2 regions of the Massilia sp. R2A-15 genome follow, and region 1 is predicted to be linked to the other one. Evidence: predicted binding sites of a transcription regulator. Region 1 holds the regulator's gene; the other holds the start of a gene.
What was found. Region 1 encodes NrdR, which represses ribonucleotide reductase genes. Its sites were predicted from a motif close to CACNANATNTNGTG; they were not measured.
Positions count from the first base shown of each region.

Region 2: the regulator NrdR is predicted to act here: its motif matches at 2,117-2,130, upstream of Q4S45_RS17065 (ribonucleoside-diphosphate reductase subunit alpha).

Region 1 is NZ_CP131935.1:976,447-980,816, forward strand. Features, by position in the region: gene Q4S45_RS04395 (SDR family NAD(P)-dependent oxidoreductase) at 1-233, opposite strand, end outside; ZMP/ZTP riboswitch at 360-467, shown strand; gene glyA (serine hydroxymethyltransferase) at 568-1,815, shown strand; gene nrdR (transcriptional regulator NrdR) at 1,846-2,304, shown strand; gene pilV (type IV pilus modification protein PilV) at 2,454-2,987, shown strand; gene Q4S45_RS04415 (PilW family protein) at 2,984-3,850, shown strand; gene Q4S45_RS04420 (PilX N-terminal domain-containing pilus assembly protein) at 3,847-4,370, shown strand, end outside.
Region 2 is NZ_CP131935.1:3,729,622-3,733,991, forward strand. Features, by position in the region: gene Q4S45_RS17065 (ribonucleoside-diphosphate reductase subunit alpha) at 1-1,893, opposite strand, end outside; gene ampD (1,6-anhydro-N-acetylmuramyl-L-alanine amidase AmpD) at 2,197-2,859, opposite strand; gene Q4S45_RS17075 (sigma-54 dependent transcriptional regulator) at 2,856-4,253, opposite strand; gene Q4S45_RS17080 (PAS domain-containing sensor histidine kinase) at 4,269-4,370, opposite strand, start outside.

The DNA.
Region 1 (4,370 bases):
AGCACGTCCACCTGGCGCCACGATTGGGGCAGCAGCGACAGCGCTTCCTCGATCGAGGCCTTGTCGGTCACGTCCATCTCGAGCGGCAGCGCCAGGTCGCCCAGTTCGGCGGCGAGCGCGTCCAGGCGGTCCTTGCGGCGTCCGCTGAGCACGACCTGGTGGCCGTTGGCGACGAAGGTGCGCGCCATTTCGGCGCCGAAGCCCGAAGATGCGCCGGTGATAAATACGATCATGGTGAGGTCCGAAAAGGGAAACGTCGTAAATTGTAGCCGAATTGGCCAGTTTCGATGGCGGCGATGATAGTTTGTCACCACCTTCCTTGCCCATTCCTGGGCTTTAACTTACAATTTGGGCTCCATTACGTCTCACGTGACTGGCGAAAAGCCGCGGCCTCCCACCGTTCGGCGAAAGGTGGACTTCCACCGGGGAACGTGAGATTTCATTAGCCGTTCGCCTGGGCAGCCATCGATGGAAGCGCGCGATGAGGCTGCCTCTTCGGTTATTCCGTTCTCCCTCATTCGTTCCATACTGCCTGGTGCTTGCACCGATACCCGATTGGAGTTTTTCATGTTTGCAAAAGATCACACGCTCGCCAACGTTGACCCGGACCTGTGGGACGCGATTCAGAAGGAAAACAAGCGCCAGCAGGACCACATCGAGCTGATCGCCTCGGAGAACTACACCTCGCCGGCCGTGATGCAGGCCCAGGGCTCGCAGCTGACCAACAAGTACGCCGAAGGCTACCCGGGCAAGCGCTACTACGGCGGCTGCGAATACGTCGACGTCGTCGAGCAACTGGCGATCGACCGCGTCAAGCAGATGTTCGGCGCCGAGGCGGCCAACGTGCAGCCGAACTCCGGCTCGCAGGCCAACCAGGGCGTGTTCTTCGCCATGCTGAAACCAGGCGACACCATCATGGGCATGTCGCTGGCCGAAGGCGGCCACCTGACCCACGGCATGGCGCTGAACATGTCGGGCAAATGGTTCAACGTCGTCTCGTACGGCCTGACCGAGCAGGAAGACATCGACTACGAGGCGATGGAGCGCCTGGCGCACGAGCACAAGCCGAAGCTGATCATCGCCGGCGCCTCGGCGTTCTCGCTGAAGATCGATTTCGAGCGCTTCGCCAAGGTCGCCAAGGCCGTCGGCGCCTACTTCATGGTCGACATGGCGCACTACGCCGGCCTGATCGCCGCCGGCCTGTACCCGAACCCGGTGCCGCACGCCGACTTCGTCACCTCGACTACGCACAAGTCGCTGCGCGGCCCGCGCGGCGGCATCATCCTGATGAAGGCCGAATTCGAGAAGCAGATCAACTCGGCGATCTTCCCCGGCATCCAGGGCGGCCCGCTGATGCACGTCATCGCCGGCAAGGCCGTCGCGTTCAAGGAAGCGCTCGACCCGTCGTTCAAGGAATACCAGTCGCAGGTGATCAAGAACGCCGACGCGCTGGCCAAGGCCCTGATCGCGCGCGGCCTGCGCATCGTGTCCGGCCGCACCGAGTCGCACGTGATGCTGGTGGACCTGCGTTCGAAGAACCTGACCGGCAAGGAAGCCGAAGCGATCCTCGGCCGCGCCCACATGACCTGCAACAAGAACGGCATCCCGAACGATCCGCAGAAGCCATTCGTCACTTCCGGCATCCGCCTGGGCAGCCCGGCGTTCACCACGCGCGGCTTCAAGGAAGAAGACGCAACGATGGTGGGCAACCTGATCGCCGACGTGCTCGATAATCCGACCGACGAAGCGACCATCGACCGCGTGAAGGCCGAAGTCAAGAAGCTGACCGACAAGTACCCGGTCTACGCGGCGTAAGCCAATCGCAGCCCCCGCACCGGCGCCGCCATGAAATGTCCGTTCTGCCAGCACGACGAAACCCAGGTCCTCGATACCCGCGTATCGGAGGAGGGTGACGCCGTGCGGCGGCGGCGCCGCTGCGCGCAATGCGACAAGCGCTTCACCACCTATGAGCGCATCGAGCTTTCGATGCCGATCATCGTCAAGAAGAACGGCAGCCGCACCGAGTTCGCCTCGGCCAAGCTGCGCGCCAGTTTGATGCTGGCGCTGCGCAAGCGGCCGGTGTCGGCCGACGCGATCGACACCGCGGTCGCCACGATCGAAGAGAAGCTGCTCACCAGCGGCCGGCGTGAAGTCGACAGCGGCTACGTCGGCGAGCTGGTGATGCAGGAACTCAAGCGCCTGGACAAGATCGCCTACATCCGCTTCGCCTCGGTGTACAAGAATTTCGAGGACCTGGCCGAATTCCAGGACGCCATCGCCGAAGTCGGCCAGCCGCGCAAGTAGGGTCTGGTCCTGCGGACCTGCCCCCATTTTGTTGCAAGCGGCGCCCTGATTTTTAGTTCCCCAGCACCCCTCCCGCACTGTTGAGCCATCTCACGGCTGGCCGGGTCGCGCCTGATAACTTGGGCGACTCAACAAGGGGGAGGTCAGTGATGCGATCGCGGCTCGCCGGCGGGTTCACGCTCATCGAAGTGCTGGTCGCACTGTGCGTGCTGACCATCGGCGCGCTCGGCGCCGCCGCGATGCAGCTCTCGGCACTGCGCGCCCGCCATCAATCGGGCCTCGCATCGAGCGCGGTGCAGCTGGCCGGCAGCCTGGCCGACAGCATGCGCGCCAACCGCGTGGCCATGCAGGCCGGCGACGCACTCAATCCCTACCTGCAGCTGCGCTACGACGCGCAAACCGACGGGCCGCCGCAGCCGCCCGGCGCGCTGTGCCACGCCGGCGCTCCCTGCACCGCATTGCAGCTCGCCGAGGCCGAGGCCTACCACATCAAGGATGCGCTGCGCACGCAATATCCCGGCGGCCGGGTGGTGGTCTGCCGCGACTCCGCCGCCGAATTGAACTGGGCCTGCGATGGCGCCGCCGGCGCGCCAGTGGTCATCAAGATCGGCTGGCGCGGCCAGGAAGCCGGCGCCGCGGCGCAGCCGCGCGTGGCGCTCGCGCTGCCCGGAGCGGCCGGATGAAGCGCCAGCACGGCGCCACACTGGCCGAACTGCTGGTGGCGCTCGCCGTGGGCATGGGCGCGATGCTGATGGCGGCCGGCCTGCTGGTGTCCGCCAACGCCGCCTACCTGGCGCAGGTGGACGCGGTGGCGCTCGACGAGGGCGGCCGGTTTGCGCTCGACTCGGTCGCGCGGGCCGTGCGCCAGGCGGGCTACGTCAACTGGGAGCAGCCCGGCGCCGGCGCGGCGCTATCGGCCGGGCCGGCGCGCATCGCCGGGCTCGATGCGCGTTCGCTGCCGCGCGCCACCTCCGGTCTCGATGGCGCGCTCGCCGAAGCGGTCAACGGCAGCGACGTGCTGGCGGTGCATTTTGCCGGATCGGGGGCGGCGGGCGGCGGCGACGGCAGCGCCGTCAACTGCGCCGGCTTTGGCGTGGGCGAAGCCGACGATGGCTGGAGCATTTTCTACGTCGGCCGCGATGCACGGGGCGAAGCCGAATTGCGCTGCAAGTACCGCGGCGCGCACAGCTGGGGTGCGGATGCAATCGTCGCCGGCGTCGATTCCTTCCAGCTGCTGTACGGCGTGGACACCGACGAACCGCCGGACGGCCTGGCCAACGAATACCTCAGCGCCACCGCGCTCGACGAACGCGGCGCCGCGGCCTGGAAACGCGTCGCCAGCATCCGCGTGGCGCTGGTCCTGCACGCCGCGCACGACGCGAATGCCCAGCCTCGGGTATTCGACCTGTTCGGCAGCGCTTACAGCGACGCCTTTGCCGGCGTCGATCGCGGCGTGCGCCTGGCGAAACAGGACCTGCCGGCCGCACTGCGCCGGCGCGAGCGCAAGCTGTTTGCCACGACGATCTACCTGCACGCGCCGCCATGAGCCGCTGCCCCAGCCAGTCCGGCGCCGCACTGCTGGCCGCCTTGGTGGTGACGGTGGCGGTGATGCTGCTCGCCGCGTCGGCCGCGCAGACCGCGCTCAACGCCGAAAAATCGGCGCGCGCCGAACGCGACCGCCATCTCGCTTTCCAGTCGGCCGAAGCTGCCCTGGCCGACGCCGAGCGCGACATCGCCGGCGGCTTCGACCCCGCTTCGGCGCGCGCGGCGCTGTTTGCCAGCGGCGATGCGGCCGGCTTCGCCGAGGGTTGCGGCCGGACCGCGGGCAGCGTCGGATTCGGCTTGTGCAAATGCGCGGCCGCCGGCGCTCCGCCCGCCTGGCAGGCGGCGGACCTGGGAGCTGCCGTGCCCTACGGCGCCTTCACCGGCGCCGCGCTGCCCGGGCGGCCGCCGCGCTACATCATCGAGCTGATTCCGCAGCCGGCGCCGGCGACCGGCCACCTGTATCGCATTACCGCCATCGGCTATGGCATGCGGGCCGGCACCCAGGTCGTACTGCAGTCGTT
Region 2 (4,370 bases), 2.3 Mb from region 1:
CATTGCGGTGCGCACGGTCTTCTGCAGCTTGACGTGGTCCAGCTTGCCCTCTTTCATGTGGGCAGGCAGGTTGACCGAGCCGAGGTTGCAGACGGCGATTTCATCGGCGTTGGTGTTCAGGGTGATCTCGGTGCACAGGTTCGAGCTGTGGACCACGCCGACGTGCTGCTGCGGCGAACGGATGTTGCACGGATCCTTGAACGTGATCCATGGGTGGCCGGTTTCGAACAGCATCGACAGCATCTTGCGCCACAGGTCGAGCGCGGCGACCTTCTTGAAGACGCGCATTTCGCCGGCGGCAGCCTTGGCTTCGTAGCCCAGGTAAGCCTGCTCGAACGCCTTGCCGACCTTGTCGTGCAGGTCCGGCGTCTCGGACGGCGAGAACAGGGTCCAGTCGCCCTTTTCCATCACGCGCTTCATGAACATGTCCGGAATCCAGTTGGCGGTGTTCATGTCGTGGGTGCGGCGGCGGTCGTCGCCGGTGTTCTTGCGCAGGTCGAGGAATTCCTCGATGTCCATGTGCCAGGTTTCCAGGTAGGCGCAGACCGCGCCCTTGCGCTTGCCGCCCTGGTTGACCGCAACCGCGGTGTCGTTGACCACTTTGAGGAACGGCACGACGCCTTGCGACTTGCCGTTGGTGCCCTTGATGTGGGCGCCGAGCGCACGCACCGGGGTCCAGTCGTTACCCAGGCCGCCGGCGAACTTGGCCAGCAGCGCGTTTTCCTTGATCGCGTCGTAGATGCCTTCCAGGTCGTCCGAGACGGTGGTCAGGTAGCACGACGACAGCTGCGAGCGCAGGGTGCCCGAGTTGAACAGGGTCGGGGTCGAGCTCATGAAGTCGAACGACGACAGCAGGTGGTAGAACTCGATGGCGCGCGCTTCGCGGTTTTCTTCACGCAGCGACAGGCCCATCGCGACGCGCATGTAGAACGCCTGCGGCATTTCGATGCGCACGTCGCGCACGTGCAGGAAGTAGCGGTCGTACAGGGTCTGCAGGCCGATGTAGCCAAATTGCAGATCGCGGTCGGCGACGAGCGCCTTGGCCAGCTTGGCCAGGTCGTACGATGCCAGCACCGGATCGAGCAGCTCGTTTTCGATGCCCTTGGCGATGTATTGCGGGAAGTAGTCGATGTAGGCGGCTGCGGCCTTCGCCTGCGGCACGTCCTTGCCGAAGACTTCCTTGCGGATCGTGTGCAGCAGGATGCGCGCGGTCACCTGCGAGTAGGCAGGATCCTTTTCCATCAGCGCGCGGGCGGCCAGGATGGCGGACTTGTGCAGCTCTTCGACCGGCACGCCGTCGTACAGGTTCTTGACCGTCTCGGCCAGGATGGCGTCGGCATCGACGTGCTTTTCCAGGCCGACGCAGGCGGCGTTGATCAGGTCGCGGACCTGGTTCATGTCCAGCGGACGGCGCTCGCCGTTTTCCAGCACGTGGATCTGCGGTGCGGCCAGTTCGGCCTTGCCGCCGGCGGCTTCCTTGGCGGCGCGGCGCTCTTCCATGTGCTTGGCGCGGTACAGCACGTAGCCGCGGGCGACGTCATGCTCGCCCGAGCGCATCAAAGCCAGTTCTACCTGATCCTGCACATCTTCGATATGGAAGGTGCCGCCGGTCGGATGGTGGCGCACCAGGGCGGCGACCACGTTCGCGGTCAGTTGCTCGACCAGTTCGCGGATGCGCGCCGATGCCGCGCCCTGCCCGCCGTTGACGGCGAGGAAGGCCTTGGTCATCGCGATGGCGATCTTGGTCGGCTCGAAGGCGACCACGGCGCCGTTGCGGCGGATGATGCGATAGTCGCCGCGCGCCGCGATGTCGGCCGCGCTGGCGTCGGCCGCGGGCGCCGTCGAACCTGGGGTGACGTGCAGATTAGTAGAAGTGTCTTGTGATGTGTGCATTGAGGCTCCCCAGGGTTGGCATTGCAGTCGTGCTGCTGCCATTGTTATCAAGTAGTCCGCTCGGTCAGCGGTCCGTCAACAAAATAAAAAAGCGAAAAATACCCCGCCAACCGTTGCAGCCTGTTGGCAAACGACGTCTAACATGGGTGGATTACTCTGATTCGACACCGCCTCGCTGTTGCCGGCGGTGGTGAAACTGTGTCGTGGTTGAGTCCGTCGACACCACTATATCTAGTCATGAGTGTTGAGATGGGACTAATTGTAGTGCCTGCCCGACGGCCACGCAATAACTTTCCAACAGCATTAGACACTAAATATTTCGTTTAATTTCGGGTTCGGCCACTTGACATTTTTCAGTGCGGAAAGGATGCCGATTGGCCGGTGAGCGGCCACTAACATTGCTTCTTTTTCAGGCAGTTTTTGCGCCGTCCGCGCGAGAGTATTGGTGAACATTTCCCAGTCGAAAAACGGTCCCGGGTCGGTCTTGCGCCCCGGCGCGACGTGCTCATGCCCCTGGATGGCCGCCAGCGGATAGCGTTCGAGCAGCGCGAGGGTCAGCGCGGCCACCGATTCATATTGCGCTGGCGAAAATGCAACAAAATCCGAGCCTTCGATCTCGACGCCGACCGAAAAGTCGTTGCACTTCTCGCGGCCGTCGAACTGCGACACCCCGGCGTGCCAGGCGCGGTCGTTGCAGGACACGAACTGGATCACCCGGCCGTCGCGGCGCACCAGGAAATGGGCCGACACCTCCAGGCCGCGCAGGTCGGCGAACGAGGGATGCGCGTTGAAGTCCACGCGGTTGGTAAACAGGTCGGCAATGTGCGGGCCGCCGAACTTCCCGGCCGGCAGGCTGATATTGTGCAGCACCAGCAGCTCGACTTCGGCGCCGGCCGGGCGCGCGTCGAAATTGGGCGACTCGTAGCGCGCCGCCTGCGCGCACCAGCCATCGGCGCCGATCTTCATTGTTCCGGCTCCTGGATGTCGAGCTTCTGCATCTGGTAGCGCAGCTGGCGGAAGCTGATGCCGAGCAGCTGCGCGGCCTGGGTGCGGTTGAACTGGGTCTGGATCAGCGCGCGCAGGATGATGTCGCGCTCGACCTGGGCCAGGTAGCCCGGCAGGTCGCTCGGCAAATCGCCTGCCGCGGCGGCCGGCTCCGGCGCCGCGGCAGGCGTTGGCACGGGCGGCGGCGCCGGCGCGGCTTCGGCCACGCGCGCGCTTTTCAGCGACAGGTCGCCCACCTCGATCACGCCGTCGTTGGCGAACGCCAGCGCGCGTTCAAGCACGTTTTCCAGTTCGCGCACGTTGCCGGGGAAGGAGTAGGCGCACAGGGCGTCGAGCACGCCGGGGCCGAGCACCGCCTTCTGCCCCGGTCCGGCCAGCCGCGCCAGGATGCCGTCGGTGAGCACGGCCAGGTCGCCGAGCCGTTCGCGCAGCGGAGGCAGGGTCAGCTCGATCACGTTCAGGCGGTAGAACAAGTCCTGGCGGAACTCGCCGCGCTCGACGCACCTGGCCAGGTCCTTGTGGGTGGCGCTGATGATGCGCACGTCCACCGGCTCCTCCGCCGTGGCGCCGATCTTGCGCACGCGCCGCTCCTGGATCGCGCGCAGCAGCTTGACCTGCATCGCCAGCGGCAGGTCGGCCACCTCGTCGAGCATCAGGGTGCCGCCGTTGGCCGCCTGGAAGAAGCCGTCGCGCTCGTCGGCCGCGCCGGTGAAGGCTCCCTTGCGGTAGCCGAAAAACTCCGCTTCCATCAACTGCTCGGGAATCGCGCCGCAGTTGACCGCGATGAAGGGCCGCGCCGCGCGCGAGCTTTGGGCGTGGATCTCGCGCGCCGCCAGTTCCTTGCCGCTGCCCGACTCGCCGGAAATGGCGATCGGCGCCATCGAGCGCGCCAGCCGGCCGATCTGCGCGCGCAGGCCCTGCATCGCCGGCGAGTCGCCGATGAGGCGGCTGGGCGCGGCGGCGCCTGGTGCGGCCTGGCCGGCTGCCGGCGCCAGGCGCAGCGCCGAGCGCACCATCACGCGCAGGTCGTCCAGCACCACCGGCTTGGAGACGTAGTCGAAAGCGCCGGCTTTGAGCGCGACCACCGCGTTGTCGGCGCTGCCGTAGGCGGTGACGACGGCGATCGGCGTGCCCTTGCCGCTGGCCGCCACTTCGCGCACCAGCTCCAGGCCCAGGCCGTCGGGCAGGCGCATGTCGGTCAGCACCAGCGCGTAGTCGTTGGCGGCGAACAGCGCGCGCGCCTCGCGCAGGTTCTCCGCGCTGTCGACGTCCAGGCCCATCTTCACCAGGGTGATGTCGAGCAGTTCGCGCAGGTCGGCTTCGTCGTCGACGACCAGGATGCGGGGTGAAGTCATGGCGATGCCTTTCCGTTACAGGGAGTGCTGCTGCGCGAACGTGATGACGAACCGGCCGGTCGGCTTGCGCAGGCCGTAGGTGCCGGAATCGATGCGGTATTCATAATCGAGCATGGC